3 regions of the Clostridium tanneri genome follow, and region 2 is predicted to be linked to each of the others. Evidence: riboswitches for the same ligand, from Rfam matches in the RefSeq annotation. Region 2 holds a riboswitch; each other region holds the start of a gene.
What was found. A riboswitch is a leader RNA that binds a small molecule or an ion and turns the genes downstream of it on or off. The one in region 2 is predicted to bind S-adenosylmethionine.
Positions count from the first base shown of each region.

Region 1: linked by a shared signal. The riboswitch ahead of P8V03_RS12630 (Na+/H+ antiporter NhaC family protein) and the one ahead of P8V03_RS13125 (O-acetylhomoserine aminocarboxypropyltransferase/cysteine synthase family protein) in region 2 are both predicted to bind S-adenosylmethionine.
Region 3: linked by a shared signal. The riboswitch ahead of P8V03_RS12045 (nitrite/sulfite reductase) and the one ahead of P8V03_RS13125 (O-acetylhomoserine aminocarboxypropyltransferase/cysteine synthase family protein) in region 2 are both predicted to bind S-adenosylmethionine.

Region 1 covers NZ_JARUJP010000014.1:86,264-93,397, forward strand. The annotation lists gene adhE (bifunctional acetaldehyde-CoA/alcohol dehydrogenase) at 1-176, shown strand, start outside; gene P8V03_RS12620 (prolyl-tRNA synthetase associated domain-containing protein) at 229-720, opposite strand; gene P8V03_RS12625 (aminopeptidase) at 834-1,949, opposite strand; gene P8V03_RS12630 (Na+/H+ antiporter NhaC family protein) at 2,232-3,560, opposite strand; SAM riboswitch class I at 3,696-3,804, opposite strand; gene deoC (deoxyribose-phosphate aldolase) at 4,016-4,669, opposite strand; gene mscL (large-conductance mechanosensitive channel protein MscL) at 4,878-5,285, shown strand; gene P8V03_RS12645 (hypothetical protein) at 5,607-5,825, shown strand; gene P8V03_RS12650 (MFS transporter) at 5,984-7,134, shown strand, end outside.
Region 2 covers NZ_JARUJP010000015.1:87,869-95,002, forward strand. The annotation lists gene P8V03_RS13115 (homocysteine S-methyltransferase family protein) at 168-2,555, opposite strand; gene metF (methylenetetrahydrofolate reductase [NAD(P)H]) at 2,649-3,545, opposite strand; SAM riboswitch class I at 3,668-3,781, opposite strand; SAM riboswitch class I at 4,139-4,251, shown strand; gene P8V03_RS13125 (O-acetylhomoserine aminocarboxypropyltransferase/cysteine synthase family protein) at 4,411-5,688, shown strand; gene metX (homoserine O-acetyltransferase MetX) at 5,847-7,010, shown strand; gene P8V03_RS13135 (homoserine dehydrogenase) at 7,074-7,134, shown strand, end outside.
Region 3 covers NZ_JARUJP010000013.1:70,717-77,850, reverse strand. The annotation lists gene P8V03_RS12065 (amino acid ABC transporter permease) at 269-934, shown strand; gene P8V03_RS12060 (amino acid ABC transporter permease) at 915-1,595, shown strand; gene P8V03_RS12055 (amino acid ABC transporter ATP-binding protein) at 1,614-2,357, shown strand; gene P8V03_RS12050 (cysteine ABC transporter substrate-binding protein) at 2,384-3,256, shown strand; SAM riboswitch class I at 3,338-3,449, shown strand; gene P8V03_RS12045 (nitrite/sulfite reductase) at 3,705-5,375, shown strand; gene P8V03_RS12040 (ABC transporter ATP-binding protein) at 5,417-6,256, shown strand; gene P8V03_RS12035 (ABC transporter permease) at 6,168-6,935, shown strand; gene P8V03_RS12030 (adenylyl-sulfate reductase subunit alpha) at 7,052-7,134, shown strand, end outside.

The DNA.
Region 1 (7,134 bases), on a different contig from region 2:
CAGAAGCTTTTTATGCTAATCTTGATAAGATGGCAGAGCAGGCTTTCGATGACCAATGTACAGGAGCTAACCCAAGATACCCATTAATCAGCGAAATTAAGCAAATGTATATTAATGCCTTTGATAAAGCAGAAGCAATTTTAGAAGCTGCGGCAACAGATGAGGAAGAAGAATAAGACTAATGGTTATTATAGAAGCTGAGGTAACCCCTCAGCTTCTAATTTATTTCTAAAGCTCTATGTATTTGACATCGTTTTTACACCACTTAAGAAACTTTTCTAAATCAGAAAAAGATAATACAACTGTGGCTGTATTTACATTAGGATGAGCACCTATATATTCTAACTTTGATAAATCTTTGTCTATGATAACTTTTACCTTCTTATCTTCATTGTTAATCACTCCAAAGGGACTAACAGAGCCAGGCTTAAGCCCTAAGTTTTTAAGTAGTCTTTCTTCAGAAGCAAAGCTTAAAGTAGTACTTCCTATTTTCTCAGCAAGTTTTTTTAAATCTACTTTTTTTGATTCTTCTACTACAATTAAATAGTGAATATCTCCTTTTTTGTTACGAACAAAAAGATTTTTGCAGTGGGTTCCCTGAAAATCTATGTCTACTTCATCAAGTTCCTCTATAGTATAAACAGGCTTGTGTTCATACCTTGTATAAGAAATACCTAGTTCTTTTAGGACATCGTATACCTTTTGTTCATTTTCTAAAATCATTTTTATCTCTCCTTCGTTTGCTTTTTATAAAGTTAATTTTACTATATAAATCTGTTTTTGTAAAACTTTTCACAATATTAAAAAATGGTGGAGTATTCCCCACCATTTACTTATTTCAAGTTTTCAGGATTTAATCCTTTTAATTCCTCCACTACAAAAATTCCATCTTTTCTTATTAAAACATTATCAAAATAAATTTCTCCACCACCATACTCTGGTCTTTGAATATACACTAAATCCCAATGCACTGAAGATTTGTTTCCATTAAAGCAATCATCATAGGACGCTCCTGGCGTAAAGTGAATTGAGCCTGCAATTTTCTCATCAAATAAAGTATCTTTCATAGGCTTTAATATATAAGGGTTAACTCCTATTGCAAATTCGCCCACATATCTAGCCCCTTCATCTGTGTCAAATACCTTGTTTATCCTTTCAGTATCATTTGCAGTGGCCTTAATTATCTTTCCATCCTTAAATTCCAACCTTATGTTTTCATAGGTAAATCCATTATAAACTGCTGGTGTGTTATATGTAATGTATCCATTCACAGAATCCTTAACTGGAGCACTATAAACCTCTCCATCTGGGATATTTAACTTTCCGTCACATTTTATAGCATTAAGTCCCTTAATAGAAAAGCGTAAGTCTGTTCCCTCTCCTTTTATGTGAACTCTATCTGTTCTGTTCATTAGTTCTACTAGTGGATTCATAGCTTCTGACATTTTTCCATAGTCTAAATTACAAACATTAAAATAAAAATCTTCGAAGTCCTCTGTACTAGTACCTGCTGCCTGGGCCATTGCTGCTGTTGGATATCTTAACACTACCCATTTTGTCTTTGGAACTCTTATGTCCCCATGTACTGGCTGCCAAAACTTTTTCATCATTAGAGACATATTTTCACCTGGTACATCAGAAGTTTCTGTTAAATTACTTGGCACTCTTAATCCTATATAGGCATCCATGTCAGCCATTCTCGCTGCTTCATATTCAGCCATCATCTCTAACTGCTCTTCAGTGCAGTTCATGTATAATTCTCTATCCACCTCCGGAAGTTTGTTTGTTACAAAAGGAATTCCACCGGCAAGATAGGTTTGTTTTATAAGCTCAAGGGTTAAAGGATTTGGAGTACCTATAGTTTCAATTAAAACCTTTTCACCCCTTTGAATATTGCAAGAATAGTTAATTAAATTTTTTGCTAAAGTTATTATTCTAGGATCTTTCATATAAATTCCTCCTTTGATTTATGAAGTGGAAACTTGAATCAGATGGAGTTTCAACTCCATCTGATTCTTAGCTGAACGAATCCAGGGACGTAGCCGCTCGGAACGTAATCTTAGATAAGAGGGAGTATTAGAGCGGGTAGTCATTGGATAAAAATCTATGGTTTTATTATAGATAATTTTAGAAATAATTAACTGCAATAGCTATTATAGTACATATTATTTATTTTATCAAATTCTATGATATTTATCCAAAAAGTAAAAAGGGGAACCTCCCCTTTTCAGCTAAGCAACTTGCTCATTATCCAAATTTATTTTTTCTTTTATCGGTGTTAACTTTGGTAACCCAGTTAAAATAGCAATAATGGCACATATTCCCATAAGATATGGATAATATAAATATTTCATTACCAAAATTGGTGATATTTTTGCTACACCTGCAGCAACTAGTATTTGAGCTCCATAAGGTATAATTCCTTGTACAAAGCATGAAAAAGTATCTAATAAACTAGCAGTTTTTCTAGGGTCCACGCCAAACCTATCGGCAATATCCTTTGCTAAAGGTCCCACCATAACAATTGCTATAGTATTATTTGCTGTGCATGCATCTACTATGCTTATAAGAACAGATATGCCAATTTCAGCACCTTTTTTACTCTTAATTCTTTTTATAATAAAATCAATGATAAAGTCAATACCACCATTGTATTTAACTAATTCTACTATTCCGCTTATTAAAAGGGACATAATAACAAGGTCAGACATACCTGTAATGCCTTTGCCCACTGACTGAGCGAAACCTACTATATTAAAAGCACCTGTTGCAATTCCAACAACACCAGAAAATACTGTACCAAATATCAATATTAGGATTACATTTCCGCCTAATAGAGCACCTGCTAAAACGAAAATATATGGCAGCACTTTAACTAATGAGTAACTATAGGCCCCAGTTAAGGAAATTTCATTTCCACTTGTTATAACAGCAAGTATTATTGTAGTTAAAATAGCTGCTGGAAGAACTATCTTAAAGTTAACTCGAAACTTATCCTTAAGTTCACAGCCTTGAGTCTTAGTAGCAGCTATAGTTGTATCTGAAATCATTGAAAGGTTATCCCCAAACATAGATCCCCCTACCACTGCTGCTAAAGCAAGCTCTACTGGAACACCGGTCTTGGCAGCTATTCCTACTGCCATTGGAGCTATTGCGGCAATTGTTCCCATTGAAGTTCCTATAGAAGTAGAAATAAAACATGCGATGACAAATACTCCTGCAATCAATATGTTACCTGGCAATAGACTAAGTCCAAGGTTAACTGTTGAATCAACTGCTCCCATATCCTTTGCTACCTGAGCAAAGGCACCAGCTAATATAAATATTATACACATTAATATAATATTAGTATCTGCTGCCCCTAGGCAAAATCTCTCAAGTTTAGCATTAAAACTTTCCCTTTTATTCATAGCTAGGGCTACCAGTGCCGCTAACAAAAATGGCACAGTAACTGGAAGGGCATAAAAATCATTAGTTACAATTCCTGAAATTATGTACACTGCTACGAAAACAAAGAAAGGCAATAACGCCCACGGATTTCCTTTTTTACCTTCAATCATTATGAGTTCCTCCTCTTTTGTATTAATTCCAAACATTCACAACTATCAATCATCGGCAAGTTATTATAAGCTTTCACTTAATTTTGGACAATAAAAAAAACTTCTTGGAGATAAATCAAGAAGTCTATACCTCTCTCCTCATCTTCCAGGTAAAACCTGCTGGATTTAGCACCATTAAAAGCACAATATGCTTTTGGGTTGCCGGGTATCATAGGGCCAGTCCCTCCACCGCTCTTGATAAGAAGCAAATATTTAATTTTACTTTTGTATTATATCAATTTAATTAAATAAAGTCAATCATTATGTGAATTAAATCTACTAGAATATTTCATATTTCTCACAATAAATAAGAATTATAAAGACAGACTATATTCATATTATCCTAAAAGGAAATCTCCCGAATAAAAAAGAATATAGTCTTATTTTAACTATATTCTTTAGTTCAAACAATCTTATTACTTTGTAGATTCTTCTACTATTTTTATTCCGGCACTGGCACCTATTCTATTAGCACCAGCTTCTACCATAGCCATCGCTGTCTTGAAATCCCTTATTCCACCAGAGGCCTTAACCCCTACTCCACTTCCTACAGTTTTTCTCATTAGAGCTACATTCTCTACTTTTGCACCATCGCTGCTAAAGCCTGTTGAAGTTTTTACAAAGTCAGCCCCAGCCTTTACCGATAACTCACAAGCCTTTATAATCTCTTCTCTACTTAAAAGGCAGGTCTCAATTATAACCTTAACTAAGGCCTTTCCCTTTGCTTTATCTACAACTGCTTTAATATCCTCTTCAACAACAGAGTATTTCTTATCCTTTAAGGCACCTATATTTATTACCATGTCAACTTCTTCAGCACCATTGCCAATAGCATTTTCAGTTTCAAAAGCCTTAACTTCTTTAGTATTAGCTCCTAAAGGAAAGCCAATAACAACACAAGTTTTTACACCTGTTCCTTTTAGATTTTCCTTAACTAAAGCTGTATAGTATGGGTTTACACAAACAGATGCAAATTTATACTCTTTTGCCTCTTTGCACAGCTTTGTTACTTCCTCCTCAGTAGCCTCTGGTTTTAATATTGTATGGTCTATGTATTTTTGTATTTCCATCTATATTTATCTCCTTTCAAAATTATATCTAATTTTTAAAGTTATAATCAAATCTAAACCTATACTTCTATCTTACGCAACCTTCCTATTCATAATACCATAGTTTTGACTATTTTCACCTTTTAACACTAAATACTCTTAAATTCAAGTATATTATTTTCAAATCTTCAAACTCTATTTAAGTAAATTTAAAATAATATTAATGGAGTTGGAACTTATGTTTGAAGAATTTAAGAAATTTGCAGTAAAAGGAAATGTAATTGACCTAGCAGTTGGAGTTGTTATAGGTGGTGCCTTTGGCAAAATTGTCACCTCCCTAGTAAATGATATTCTTATGCCTGTTATAGGACTTTTATTAGGTGGAATAAACTTTACCAACTTAAAGTTTGTAATTCGCCCTGCCAAAGGTGGAGCATCTGAAGCAGCAATTAAATATGGTCAGTTTATTCAATCTGTTGTAGACTTTTTAATAATTTCTTTTTCTATTTTTATTTTTGTAAAAGCTATATACAGATTCAAGAAAAAAGAGGAAAAGAAGGAGGAAAAACTTCAAAGTTCTGAGGAAGAAAGACTCCTTGCAGAAATAAGAGATTTACTTAGAGATAACCTAAAGTAATGAATTTATGACCTTATTGTTCACTTTTTTATTGTTTATCTAAAGTTTTTAGCTCAAGTTAAGGATATACTTTATAGTATTACCGCTTCAATGGTAGATTTTTAATGAAAAAGCAAGCTATTTTATATTATTTCTTTAAATTGAAGGAAATAATATTTTTTTGCACAATATTAAAGGTTTAACATATACCTATTATATAGTATAATTTAACTCATACCAAAGATATTTAGTTTAAATTTATATCTAACTTTTAAATATAGAGTATGAATTTAATAGCTTCTTATCACATAAAATTATTATAGAAATTTGGAGGTAAAATTAATGTTCACTTTAATAATCCTAATATCCCTTGCCATATTTTTTATAGTTGGCTTCTTTGTGAGTGTACTAGCCCTTCCGCTGCTGGCAGCTATACTGCCTATTGTTATAGCCGTTGCTGTTCTTTCCTTTGCACTTAAATTGGTCTTTGGAGCTCCTTTATTTATTTTAGCTATAATTATCGCCGCTATTTACTTCTCAAAAAATAAGAAAAGCAAGTAGAAAAAATACACCCTGTATAGAAGACAAAACCCGTCTTTTATATAGGGTATATTTTTTCTTCCTGCTGAATGCCTCCTTTTATGAATTATGAAAGATAAAAATAAATTAATGGGATTAAACACATAATATTATTAACTTTTAATAGATGAGGTGAAATAATGAAGTACGGAATCCCAAAAATGTCTCTAAATCGTGATATTTTAATTTTGCTGTTATCTATACTTATATTACATATAGGAATTTATATAATCACTCCAATATTTCCTGTTTTACTTAGCTCAGAAAAAAGGCTTACTGCAGCACAAATTGGATTAGTAATTGGAGTGGGTTCATTAGCATCACAGTTAGGTAGTGTACTTGGTGGTTTTTTATCTGATAGAGTTGGTAATAGGACAACAATGGTTATAGGAGCGTTATTTCAGTCCTCTGCACTTTTTGGTTACGGCATAAGTAACACATTTTTTCTCCTACTTATTTTTTCTATTGTTAATGGAATTGGAGGAGGCACCTATGCGCCAACAGTAAGAGCAGCTATAGCTTCTATTGCTTCTGATTCCTCTAAAGGTCGTACTACTGCTTTTTCACTTAGAGGAATAGCAGCAAATATAGGAGTATGCATTGCTGGACTTCTCATTTTATTTCTTTCAAATAAACAATCGATGTTTATTTTTTTTACTAGTGCAGCTATATTTTTACTTTTAGCATTGGTAACCTGGATATTTCTTCCTAAGGACTGTGGAGGGAGGGAATGTCCTAAGTTGCCATTAAACAGCTATTCCCTCATTTTTAAAAATAGATCTTTTATAATTTTTACAATAATATCTCTTCTTATATCCGCTGTATATGCACAGCTAACCCTTTTGCTACCATTAAGAGCAGAAGCGGTTTTAAATAATGGAAAGATCGTAGGAAGCATTTGGACTATCACCAGTATTATTGTTATAATTTTTCAAGGATTTATTTCAAAATATATTCTTCAAAGATTTGGTCCTTTTACATCATTATCTTGGTCAGTATTATTCTTTGGAGCCGGTATATTTTTAATTGGGTTATCTAGTAACTTTCTCTTTCTTACTTTTAGTGCTATAATTTTCCTCATTGGTGAGATGATGATGCTTCCCACTACAGATAGTCTAACCAGTGAATTTGCTCATGCTGATTTAATCGGCGCCTATTTTAGTGTTGCCAGCCTGATTTCTGGCTTTGGAACAGCTCTTGGAAATTTCATTGGTGGAAAAATTATTAGTATTTATGGTATAAATTCCTCTATATATCCCTGGATAGTTTTTGCTATTGCCGCTATTATTAT
Region 2 (7,134 bases):
GTTAAAAAACGAGCAGTGGTATAACAGATTAAAATTAGTTATACCACTGCTCGTTTTTATCTACATGATGTTCAACGGATTTTATCAGAACTTTTATAGATATTTTTTCTTAATACACAGCCCTGTTTACAAAATTCACTTTGCATTTTATTATGAATAAACTTATCCTATTTACCCAAAACCTCCTCCGCTATCTTGACACTTTCCCTAGCATCCCTAGCATAGAAATCTGCCCCTATCATTTCCGCATATTCCTTATTTAAAACTGCTCCGCCAACCATAACCTTACAATCATCACCACTTTCCTTTAAAGCTTCAATGGTCTTTTTCATATTAGCCACCGTAGTTGTCATAAGGGCGCTTAAGCCTACAAGCTTAATATTATTTTCCTTTACCACTCTAACTACCTCTTCAATTGGTACATCCTTACCTAAGTCTATAACTTCAAAACCATAGTTTTCTAAAAGTACCTTTACTATATTTTTGCCTATGTCATGAATATCACCTTTAACTGTTGCAACTACTATCTTTCCTTTTTCAATGTTACTAGTTCCACTGGTTAGAATGCTTTTCTTTATAACCTCAAAGGACCTTTTAACAGTTTCTGCAGATTGAATAAGCTGAGGTAAGAAAATTTCCCCGCTTTCATATTCTTCTCCAACAAAGTCCAATGCAGGAATAATATATGAGTTTACTATTTCTATAGGCTCTTTAACCTTTAAAAGCTCCTTAGTACACTGCACAGAATCTTCTTCAATTCCAGCTATTATTATTTCTTTTAGGTCCTTATCTAAATTATTGTTCTTTACCTCAAAATTAGACTCTTCCTTATTTAGCTGATTGACCTTTGTACCAGCCTTTCCATATTTGCTTATATAATTTTTACTTTCCTTGTCTATATTTGAAAGCACTTCAAAGGCATTAATAGTGGCTTTTATCTCTTCATCACCTGTATTGGTTATAGGCAAATCAAGGCCTGCATAAAGAGCCATGGAGAGGAAAGTTCTATTTAAAAGCTTTCTATTTGGAAGACCATAGGATATATTACTTACTCCAAGTACAGTTTTAACACCTAGTTTTTCCTTTACCAGCTTTATAGCCCTTACTGTTTCTAGAACATCCTTCTGTTGAGCAGATGCTGTCAGTGCAAGGCAATCTATGATTATATCCTTTTTATCTATACCGTAGTCTTTAGCTCTCTTTAGGATTTTCTCTGCTATCTTTACTCTTTCCTCTGCAGTAGCTGGTATTCCCTTTTCATCTATGGTAAGAGCAATAACAGCGCCGCCATACTTTTTTACTATAGGAAACACCTTTTCCATGGTACTTTCCTTTCCGTTAACAGAGTTTATTATAGGCTTTCCATTATAAACCCTAGCTCCTGCCTCTAATACTTCTGGAGTTGGACTATCTATGGTAACCGGAAGCTGAACAACCTTTTGTATTGCCTTCACAGCCTTAGTCATCATTTCCTTCTCGTCAATTTCAGGAAGCCCTACATTTAATCCTAGTATATCAGCGCCCTCTTCCTTCTGCTTAACTGCTTCAGCTTGAATATATTTTACACTTTTCTCTTTTAATTCTTCTTTATATCTTGCTTTTCCTGTAGGGTTAATTCTCTCCCCTATAATTTTAACACTACCATCTAAGATTACCGTTTCAGTAGCAGAGCAAACTGAGGTATAATTTTTAGGTTTTGTGTCAGCAGGCTTTAATCCCTGTAAACTTTTCACTGCTGCTTTAATGTAATCCGGATTTGTACCACAACAGCCTCCAAAGATTCTTACCCCTTTTTCTGCCATTGTCTTTATATATTCTGCAAACTGCTCCGGTGCTATGTCGTAAATAGTTTTTTCACCGTCATACCTTGGCAATCCAGCGTTTGGCTGAACCATAACAGGGATAGAAGAATATTTTAGAATTTCTTCTACTATAGACATAAGCTCCTTAGGTCCCAGTGAGCAGTTAACTCCTAGAGCATCAACACCAAGTCCTTCTAGTACAAAAACCATTGTTTTAGGATCTGTACCCATTAGAGTTCTTCCATTCTCTTGAAAAGTCATAGTACAAAATACTGGCAGAGAACTATTTTCCTTAGCTGCAAGTATTGCCGCTTTAGTCTCATATAAATCTGACATAGTTTCTATTAAGATTAGATCTGCTCCTGCTTTCTCTCCTATAATTACTTGTTTTTTAAATAACTCATAGGCTCCTTCAAAGCTTAAACTTCCTGTAGGCTCCATAATCTGACCTATAGGTCCTATATCTAAAGCTACAAGCTTATCTGCCGCTGCTTCTCTAGCTACCTTAACTCCAGCAGTTATGACCTCTTCTATTAAAAACTGAGAATTACTATATTTTAATTCATTGGCACCAAAAGTATTAGTAATTACTACATCAGAACCTGCTTCTATATATTGACGGTGTATCTTTCTTATAATATCTGGATTAGTTATATTAAGACTTTCCGGTAGTTCTCCTACCTTAAGCCCTTCTCTTTGAAGCATAGTTCCCATAGCTCCATCAAAAAACATAAATCTATCTTTTAATGACATCTTGCCCACTTCCTTTCCCATAATTGTGTCTAATAAACCTATATATTAATTTAGATTTGCTTTCTCCTAAATATCCTCTTGCAACGGTTCTATCTAGAAGGAGCTTACTGACTTATAATTTACAGACTTACGAATTTCCTCTACACTTTTTAGGATTTTCTTTACAATTTCTGATTTGTTCATAGTATAAAGATGTATCCCTTCTACTCCACTGGCAACTAAATCAGAGACCTGTTCCGACGCATAAACTGTACCTGCTTCTAACAAAGATTCTGGTGAATACTGATATTTGTCTAAAAGTTTTTTCAGTCTATCAGGAATAGAAGCACCAGAAATCCATGAAATGCGGTTTATTAAATCTCTATCTACAGCAGGCATAACCCCAGCAATAACAGGAGTATTAATATTATACTTATATAACTTCTCCTTAAAATCATAAAAACTATTATTATTAAAGAAAAGTTGGGTAATTAATACCTCTGCACCACAATCTACTTTATCCCTAAGACTTTTTATTTCCCTATCTATATCCATAGATCCCATATATCCCTCTGGATAGGCTGCTGCAGATATACAAAACCCCTTTCTCTGAGCTAATTCACAAATTAAGTCTTTGGAACTATTGTACTCTAAGTTCTCTGGTAATACAAAATCCTTGGGTATATCCCCTCTTAAGGCCAGTATATTGTCTATATTATTTTCCTGTAGTTTATCCAACGTATTTTTAACTTCTCTCTTGGTAGAAGTTATACAGGTTAAGTGAGCTACTGTCTCTATTCCAAATTTATTTTTCACTGCTGATGCTAGCTCTATACTCCTGTCTTTGCTGCTTCCTCCAGCACCATAGGTTACACTTATAAAATCCGGATTCAACTCTTTTAACTCTGCAATAGTGTTGTATATTCCATCTAAGGATACACTCTGTTTTGGTGGAAATAACTCAAAGGATATTGTTAACTTTTTATGTAGAAATAAATCTTTTATAAACACTTTAAAACCCCCTTATTTATCGTATTTAGGTAATGATTTTGCAGCTGTTATAAAATAAAAAAGCTGCCTTTCCATAAGAAAAGCAGCTCTAAAAATCTTAAATTAACATTATGAGACTACTATTCTTATCTGTCAGAATAACTAATATTCTGCAGGAATTGACACCGATACATTCACTTTTGAATGCCGGTTGTCGGGTTTCATAGGGCCAGTCCCTCCACCACTCTTGATAAGAAAATTTTATTATATACATTTTATGCTAATATTAATACTTTTCATTATATTTGTCAACAAAAACTTTAGAGCTTCTCTAACCATTGAAACTGCTCATATTTCAGAATAAAACCTTGATATATAAGGTTTCTAAGGATCTATAATTACATAGATTAAAAACAATTCACATAAAGTTGTTGTATAATTATCATATAATAATTATTCCTCCCTTCTTTTGCAGAAAAAAGTTTTTTAACGGAAAATTAAGGAATATCAACACTTTATGAAATTCACATCAGTTTAATATTCAAACTTTTGTTTTTTATATATTGACAGTGCATTCTAATATCTGGTATGATAGTTTCAATCGAATACGGAACTTCTTATCAAGAGAGGCTGAGGGACTGGCCCTATGACGCCCGGCAACCTGAATATATTAACAGTATATTCAACGGTGCTAATTCCAGCAGGTAGTAAACCTGAGAGATGAGAAGCATGAGGATTTAAACTTCTTGTGTCTCATCAACACGAGAAGTTTTTTGTTTTACGTAAAATTTTTAAGCAGAGGTAAAAATAATTTGCTTAGTTAAACTCTAAATATAGAAGTTCCGTGTGAGTACAAAATTATGAATTATTTGAGGAGGAATTTATTATGACAAGAAAATTAAGATTTGATACTATTCAAGCACACGGAGGACACACACCAGATGCAAGCAGTAAATCAAGAGCAGTTCCAATTTATCAAACATCTTCTTATGTTTTTGACAGCGCAGAACATGCTGCTAACTTATTTGGTCTTGCAGAGTCAGGAAACATTTATACAAGATTAACAAATCCAACTACTGCTGTCTTAGAAGAAAGAGTTGCTCAACTAGAAGGCGGCGTTGGTGCTGTGGCCACTGCTTCAGGAATGGCTGCAATTACTTACGCTATAACAAATATCGCAGGTGCTGGTGATGAAATAGTCGCTGCTGCTACCCTCTACGGTGGAACTTACACACTATTTACTCATACCTTTAAAAACTTTGGAATTAAGGTCAATCTTGTAAATCCAGATGATCCAGCAAACTTTGAAGCTGCTATAACTGAAAAAACTAAGGCAGTGTATATAGAAACTATAGGTAATCCAGGAATAAACCTTGTAGATATTCAAGCTGTTGCAGATATTGCACATAGCCATGGTGTTCCTCTAGTAGTAGATAATACCTTTGCATCACCTTATCTTTGCAGACCAATCGAATTTGGCGCAGATATTATAGTTCATTCTCTTACAAAGTTCATTGGCGGACACGGCACATCTATAGGTGGTATAGTTATAGATTCAGGAAAATTCAACTGGGATAATGGAAAATTTCCTGGTCTAGTAGAGCCTGACGAAAGTTATCACGGACTAAAATTTGTAGAAGCCGTTGGTGCTGCTGCTTATATTACTAAGTTAAGAGTATCTCTTTTAAGAGATTTAGGAGCTTGTATATCACCATTCAACTCTTTCTTACTTATATTAGGAGTTGAAACTCTATCCCTTAGAGTACAAAAGCACGTAGAGAACACTAGAAAAATCGTGGAATTCTTAAGTAATCATCCTAAAGTTCAGTGGGTTAACTATCCAGAATTAGAGGGTAACAAATATTATGATTTATCTAAAAAGTATCTTCCTCTAGGAGCCGGTTCTATATTCACTTTTGGGGTAAATGGCGGAGTTGAAGCTGGTAAAAAGATAATAGAGAACGTGAAAATATTCTCACACCTTGCTAATGTTGGAGATGCTAAATCCTTAATAATTCACCCAGCTTCTACAACTCACTCTCAACTTAGTGAAGAGCAGTTAACTGAAGCAGGAGTTAGCCCTGAACTTATAAGAATTTCTATAGGAATTGAAGATGTGACTGACCTGATTGCAGATCTTTCAGACGCATTAGAGCAAGTATAAGGCCTTAACTTTATAAAATTAATGCTTTATAACATTATAACTTTGAATTAATATAGCCCACTAGACAATTGGTAGTATCCCATGTTTCCTCCTAATAGCATAGTATCTTTAATATATTTACTACCAATTGTCTTTTTATAAATTTGGAGGTGTATCTATTGAATGAATTTAATTATAGAAAGGAAGGTTTTAAGGAGTATCTTACCTTTTCTAAAAAGAAAGACTTTCTCCTTGAGAGCGAAAAAAATTTTGGTCCAATAACTCTATGCTTTGAAACTTATGGAAAGCTGAATGAGGATAAGAGTAACTGTATACTTATAACTCATGCTCTAACTGGTGATTCTCATCCAGCTAGGCATGCTCCAGAAGATACTGAAGGTTGGTGGGAAGATTTTGTAGGTGCTGATAAGATATTCGATACTAACAAGTATTTTATAATCTGCTCTAATATTCTAGGAGGCTGCAGCGGTTCCACAGGCCCCTCATCTATAAATCCTGAAACAGGCAAAGCTTATGGAATAACCTTCCCTATTGTTACAATAAAAGATATGGTTAATGCCCAAAAGAAAATACTAGATTACTTTAATATAAACCATCTTTTAGCTGTAGTAGGCGGTTCTATGGGTGGACTACAAGCACTTCAGTGGGCAGTATCTTATCCTGATTTTATAGACGGAGTTATAGACTTAGCTTCACCTCTTAACCTAAGTACAGAGTCTATAGGAATAAATCACATTATGAGAAGAGCCATAATAACTGATCCTAACTGGAATAAAGGAGACTACTACCAGGCAGCAGTTCCTTTCAATGGCTTATCTATAGCAAGAATGATTGCTATGCTCACCTATCAAACTAAGGATTTAATGAATAAAAAATTTGGAAGAAAAACTAGAAGTAATATAATAGATTTCTATCAAGGGTTTGATGCAGAATTTGAAATAGACAGTTACCTAAACTACCAAGGAAGTAAGCTTGTAAATAGATTTGATGCTAACACCTATCTTTATATAACAAGAGCAATGGATTTATTTGATTTAAAAAGAGAATACGGTTCCTATGAAGCAGCCCTTCGTAGAATAAAATCCAAGTTTCTACTAGCTTCAATCTCCTCTGATACTCTCTTCCACATAGGTGAACTTAGAAAAAGCAGAGATATACTAAGCTTAAGCGGTGTAAATTTAGAGTACCATGAAGTCCAGTCAAACTGCGGACATGATTCTTTCTTACTGGAACCAGGAAAATACGAAGAATTTTTAAAGGAGTTTTTAGATAGTATCAAAAGTAATTGGAATAACGCGGACTATAATGCTGGGAGCCTATAAGACTTCTTTGTTTTTCGGCAAAATAAAAGTTTTATCAATAATACTAATTAGGAGGTAGAGTTTATGGCATCAATAGCAGTCCTAGGTTACGGCACAGTTGGTACAGGTATAACTGAGCTTATAA
Region 3 (7,134 bases), on a different contig from region 2:
ATGGGGTTAAACTATACTATATCATTCAAATGTGTATATGTTGTGATTTGTATAATCTTACATAGAATTATAGTGTTGTTGCTTCAACGCTGTACAATTGCGAAACTTTAAGAAATTAATATGTTAAAGTGAAAAAGTTGAAAATGTCTATATTCCAGATTAAAGGGTAGTAAAATATAGATTCCACTAGATATATGCACTATATGTAAATATAAACATGACAAGGGGCTAGAACCTTGTACAGAAGAAAAAAGAGGTGATTAAATTTATGAGTATAAATTGGCAATTTATTGTTGATAATTTACCTTTATATCAAAAAGCTGCTGTACTTACTTTAAGGCTTGCATTTTGGGGAATACTAGCTTCCATAATACTTGGTCTTATATGCAGCGTAGTACAGTATTACAAAATAAAAGGCTTACAGACACTAGTACAAGCTTATATTGAACTTTCTCGTAATACTCCACTTTTGATACAGTTATTCTTTTTATACTATGGATTTACTAAGTTAGGTATAAAAATAAGTGAAAATACTTGTGCTATAATCGGCCTATCCTTTTTAGGAGGAAGTTATATGTCCGAAGCCTTTAGAAGTGGTATTGAAGCTGTTGGCAAAATTCAAATCGAGTCTGGTCTAAGTCTTGGACTTTCTAAGTTTCAACTGGCTAGATATGTAATACTGCCTCAGGCATTTTCAGTAAGCATACCATCTTTAAGTGCTAATTGCATTTTTTTACTAAAAGAAACTTCCATTTTAGGTGCAATATCAATTTTAGATTTAATGAATGTAACAAAAGACTTAATAGGAATGTATTATCAAACCTTTGAATCTTTACTAATGCTAGTAGTTTCCTATTTGATTATAATTTTACCTTTATCACTCCTTCTTACTTGGATAGAAAGGAAGGTGCGTTATGCAGAATTTGGGCATTAAGGTGATTTTTGATGGAATGAATATTCAACGTTTATTATTTGATGGTTTATTGGTCACTATTGGAATTGCCTTTATATCAATTTTTATAGGATCTTTACTTGGTATAGTATTCGGCATTATTAGAACATCAAAATCAAAAGTTGTAGGTGTTATAAGTCGTATATATCTTGAATTATTTAGAATAATACCAGTTCTTGTTTGGCTGTTTATTGTGTACTTTGGAGCTACTACTGCATTGAACATACAGTTAAGTGGTGAAGCCGCCTCTATCATAGTATTTAGTCTTTGGGGGGCAGCAGAGATGGGGGACATTGTAAGAGGTGCCCTAGAATCTTTACCGAAACACCAGATCGAGTCAGGAAAGGCTATTGGACTTAACTTTTGGGGACTTTACAGGTATATTCTTATACCACAGGCTATAAGAAGAATGCTTCCAGGTGCCATAAATCTAGCTACAAGAATGGTTAAGACTACATCATTAGTAGTTTTGATAGGAGTTATAGATGTTGTAAAGATAGGCCAGCAGATTATAGAGCTTTCTCGCTTAGAAGTACCTGCAGCATCTTTCTGGGTTTACGGAGTTATATTCATACTATACTTTATAATTTGTTATCCTTTATCAAGGCTATCAAAGACATTAGAAGCTAAATGGAACAGTTAAGGAGGCAGTGTAATTTATATGAAAAATAATGAGGTATTACTTGAAATAAAGAATTTACATAAAGAATATGCACAAAAGGAGATATTAAGAGGTATTGATCTTAATATACATAAAGGCGAAGTTGTAGTTGTTTTAGGACCATCAGGTTGTGGCAAAAGCACTCTGCTTAGATGTCTTAACGGCCTTGAAAGTATTCAAGGAGGCAGTATTGAATTTTCCGGGAAAAGTCTTACGGATAAAAATGTTAATTGGCAAGAAGTTCGTCAAAAAATTGGAATGGTATTTCAAAGCTATGACCTTTTTCCTCATATGACTGTTATTCAAAACATACTTTTAGGGCCAATGAAAGTTCAGAAAAGGCCTATGGATGAGATAATGACACAAGCAGAAAAACTGTTAGAAAGAGTTGGTTTACTTGACCGTAAGAATTCTTATCCAAGGGAACTTTCTGGTGGGCAAAAGCAAAGAATAGCAATAGTAAGAGCCCTATGTATGAATCCTGAAATAATGCTCTTTGATGAAGTAACAGCATCTCTTGATCCAGAGATGGTAAGAGAAGTTTTAGAGGTTATGCTAGACCTTGCAAAACAAGGAATGACAATGATAATTGTAACTCATGAGATGAGTTTTGCACAGGCTGTTGCTGACAAAATAGTCTTTATTGATGGAGGCAAGATATGTGAAATATCTGAACCGCAAGAGTTTTTTACTAATCCAAAAACAGAGCGTGCTAAACAATTTTTAAATGTATTTCAATATTAAATTTTACAAAGGAAAGGAAGATTATAATGAAAAATGTAAAAAAAATCTTAACAACATTATTAGCGGCTACATTTATAGTAGGAGGTTTAGTAGGCTGTAGTGCTTCAAAGACAGCTTCAACGGAAAACAAAAAGGAAACAACAGGTAGTTCTATTGAGGAAATAAAGAAAAGAGGTACTATTAAAATTGGTGTATTTAGCGACAAGCCGCCTTTTGGTTATGTAGATTCAAATGGTAAAAGTCAGGGATTTGACGTTCATATTGCTAGAAGATTTGCAAAGGATCTTTTAGGAGACGAGTCAAAGGTTGAATTTGTACTAGTTGATGCAGCAAGCAGGGTTGCATACCTACAATCTAAAAAAGTAGATATAATTATGGCAAACTTTACTGTTACAGATGAGAGAAAGCAAAAGGTTGATTTTGCAAATCCTTATATGAAGGTTTCTCTTGGAGTAGTATCACCAGATAGCGCTAAAATTACATCTGTTGATCAATTAAAGGGGAAAAAGATAATTGTTGCAAAAGGAACAACTGCTGAAACTTATCTTACAAAAAATATGCCAGAGGTAGAATTAGTTAAATATGATCAATACTCAGAAATATTTGAAGCTTTAAAGGACAAACGTGGCGATGCTATAGCTAATGATAATACGGAAGTACTTGCATGGGCACAAAAGAACCCTGGATTTAGTGTTGGAGTACCAAAATTCGGAGGAGAAGATACAATAGCACCTGCTGTTGCTAAGGGAAACAAAGAACTTCTTGAGTGGATTAATAAGGAACTTGAAACTCTAGGTAAAGAGAATTTTGTACACAAAGCTTATGATGAAACATTAAAAAACACATATGGAGAAGCTAGTAAAGAGGACATTGTAATTGAAGGTGGAAAATTGCAATAGTTAATTTACAAATTTATTGACAAAGCCAATTATTAGGTATACAATAATTTAAAATTAATAGTTTTAATGTTATACCTAATACTCTTATCAAGAGTGGTGGAGGGACTGGCCCTATGAAACCCGACAACCGGCATTTAAATTTGAATGTATCGGTGTCAATTCCTGCAGGATATAGTATCCTGGCAGATAAGAAAAATGGTTATTTTAAGGTTAGATATATTCTGTCTTAAAATCAAAGGCTGTTTTTCTTGTTTTAAAGAAAAGCAGCCTTTAGTTTTTATGTTTATGTAAGTATCAACTTATATATTTAAACTAAATGTTTGTATAGGGGGGAGGATATGGTGTTATAACCTGTTTTACGTATATAACTGTAGTTATTAGACTTTATTAAAGTAAAACTTTAGTAATGCAAAACTATAAATTAACAAATTAAAGAAGGAGAAAGAGCATGATACAAATAACAGATAAAATTTTAAAAAGTATAGATGAATTTAAAGAAAGTGCTGAACTATGCGATAGAGATGAGTTAGATGTCTCTGAATACAGAAAACGAATTGTTGCAATGGGGGTTTACAAGCAAAGAGTTAAAGGTACCTATATGGTAAGGTTGAGAGCTACTGGAGGAGTTATAGAACTAAATCAGCTGAAGTCCATAAGTGAGGCATCTAAAAGATATGGATATAGAAGAATGCATTTTACAACTAGACAAGACATACAATTTCAAGCACTGCCGATAGACAGCATATATAGCATTATGAAGGAAGTGATAAAGGTTGGTATAACTACAAAGGGGGCCTGTGGGGATACAGTGAGAAATGTAGGATGTTCTCCACTGTCTGGGGTATCTATAGATGAGGTCTTTGATGTAACGCCTTATGTAAAGGGAGTTATAAACCACCTTATGAAAGATCCAACTGCCCTGCAGCTTCCAAGAAAGTACAAGATAGCTTTCTCAAATACTCCAGAAGACACTGGAAATGCTACAATGGCTGATTTAGGCTTTATAGCAAAGATAAATAATGGTGTAAAGGGTTTTGAAGTATATGGAGGAGGTGGCTTTGGGGGAAGACCTAGAATGTCATTAAAACTTGCAGACTTCATAGAAGATAAGGATGTTTTATACTATGCACAGGCTATGAAAGAAGTCTTTGAGAAAGAAGGAGATAGGACAAATAGGCATCAAGCTAGGATAAGATACATTGTGCATAGATTAGGGGAAGAAAACTTCCTTCAGTTATTTAACTCACAGCTTCAAAAGGTTAAAGAGGAGATAGATTTAGATTTTAAAATAGATGAAAAGGACATAAGAATTGACCAAGAGCCTATACAGACAGTTGAAGAAGTAAGAAGAACTATGGAAAGTAATCAGCAATATAAAAACATATTATTTGCACAGAAGCAGCTTGGGTACTATTCAGTATATATTCATCCACAGGGTGGCAATATAGCAGCAGAAGATTTAGACAGAATCCTTCAATTCTTAGATACTTTAGTATACAGAGTATCTATAAGACTAACAACAACACAAGGCTTTGTTATAAGAGACTTAAAAGAGAAGGATGCAATGGAGCTAATAAACTTGACTTTAAATATCTCATCAGGACACAACATAGATAACTCGGTTTCCTGTATAGGACATGCTACTTGTTCCTTAGGTCTTTGTCTTTCACAAAATCTCCTTGAGGCTATAAGAGACATATTTAGTGGGGTAGATGAAAGAATAAAAAGTGCACTTCCAAAGTTATTTATATCAGGATGTCCTAATTCCTGTGGTCAACATCAGCAGGGAATGATTGGACTTAGTGGGAGAGGAAAGCGTACTGAAGATGGACTTGTTCCAGCCTATGCAGTGTCCTTTGGAGGAAAGCTTGGAGCAGGCATTGCAAAGATAGGTGAAGTTTATGGAGACATTCCAGCTAAGAAGATACCAGCATTTCTTTTAGAATTAGCAGCACTAAAAGCAGATTTAAGCTTTGAGGATTTTGAAGAGTTTTTAGAGAATAAGTCACAGGAAATAAAAGAATTAATAGACAAGCACTCAAGTTTGGAGAGTTTTAATGAAAATCCTGATTTGTATTATGACTTTGGTGCAGATGAAAAGTTTGGTGTTAAAAAATAAGTGTTGCAAATAGTTGTATAAATGTTTAGGAGGGGGAAAGTTTGAGTCTAAGAATTGAGGCTGTAAGTAAGAAATATAAAAGAGCTAATAAGGAGTTTGAAATACTAAGAAATATAGATTTAACTGTAAATGATGGAGAATTTGTGTGTATTTTAGGACCATCAGGATGTGGAAAGTCAACACTTCTAAATATAATAGCTGGTTTTGAAAAAGTTACAGAAGGAAAAGTACTTCTTGATGGAAAAGAGGTAAACTCTCCAGGGCCAGATAGAGCAGTTGTATTTCAAGAACATGCACTTTTTCCTTGGCTAAAGGTTATAGATAACGTGGAATTTGGAATGAAGGTTGCAGGAATTCCTAAAAGTGAAAGAAGAGAAAGAGCATTAAAGTATTTAGAAATGATGCATCTTACAAAATTTAAAGATTCTTTTGTCCATGAACTTTCTGGAGGGATGAAGCAAAGAGTATCCATTGCTAGAGCACTTTGTTTAGATTCAAATATACTGCTTATGGATGAACCTTTTTCATCTCTTGATAGTCAAACTAGGGAACTACTTCAGCTAGAGGTTCAAAGAATTTGGTGGAACACAAAAAAAACAGTGGTATTTATAACTCATAGTATTGAGGAAGCTGTACTTTTAGCTGATAGAATTATTCTCATGCCAGCAAGCCTCGATTCAGAAAAGAAAGAGTTTAGAATACAACTGTCAAGACCACGACAAATAGCCAATATGGATGTAACTTATATGGTATCTAAAATCATGAAAGAGTTTAAAAAGGAGGTGGAGAAGGTTGCAAAATCAGAATATGATGAAGGGTGGAATTTGGAAAAAGATTCTATTCTATATGATGATAGTAGTAGTGTGGGAATTGGCCTATAGGTTTATTAACTTTCCTTCTCCACTAAAGGTTTTTCAAAATATTTCAAAGCTAATAGAAAGTGGCACTTTAGGCACAGCAGTTATGATAAGTTTGAGGAGACTTTTATCAGGATATATAATTTCTCTTTTTATAGGATTGCTTATAGGGTTATTCATGTTAAAACTTAAAGCTACAAGAGATAACTTTGCTAAGTTAATAGGGGCTCTTCAGACTATGCCTAATGTATGCTGGGTACCCTTTGCTGTTTTATGGTTTGGATTAAATGAAAAAGCAATTCTTTTTGTAATAATCATAGGTTCAGTTTTTGCTGTATCTATGTCTATAGAAAGTGGTATTAAAAATTTAAATCCTAATTATATTAGAGTAGCAGAAATGACGGGAGCTAAAGGCTATACCTTGTATAAGGAAGTTATTTTCCCAGCAGCTATTCCGGTTATTATATCAGGAATAAAACAAGGATGGGCTTTTGCTTGGAGGGGACTTATTGCTGGAGAAATGATAGCTTCTTCCATGAGCGGACTAGGAGAGATATTAACTCATGGAAAGAAATATAACGATATAAATGAAATTGTAGCCGTTATGGTAGTAATTATCGTAATTGGGCTTTTAATAGATAGAATTGTATTTGAAAATATTGAATCCTCTATAAGACGAAAATTTGGACTGGGAAAAGCTTAGGCATAAACAAATTTAAAGTTGTGCTTACCTGCCAGGATATATTGTGAATAGGTGAAACTTTAGTTTGTTTATCTATGAAAATGTTCTATAAATGATTATGTAAAAAGGAGTGGCCTATGAAAAAAGAAGTAAAAGTAAAACAGCTACAAACGGATATTTTAATTATCGGTGGAGGTACTGCAGGCTGCTACGCTGCCTT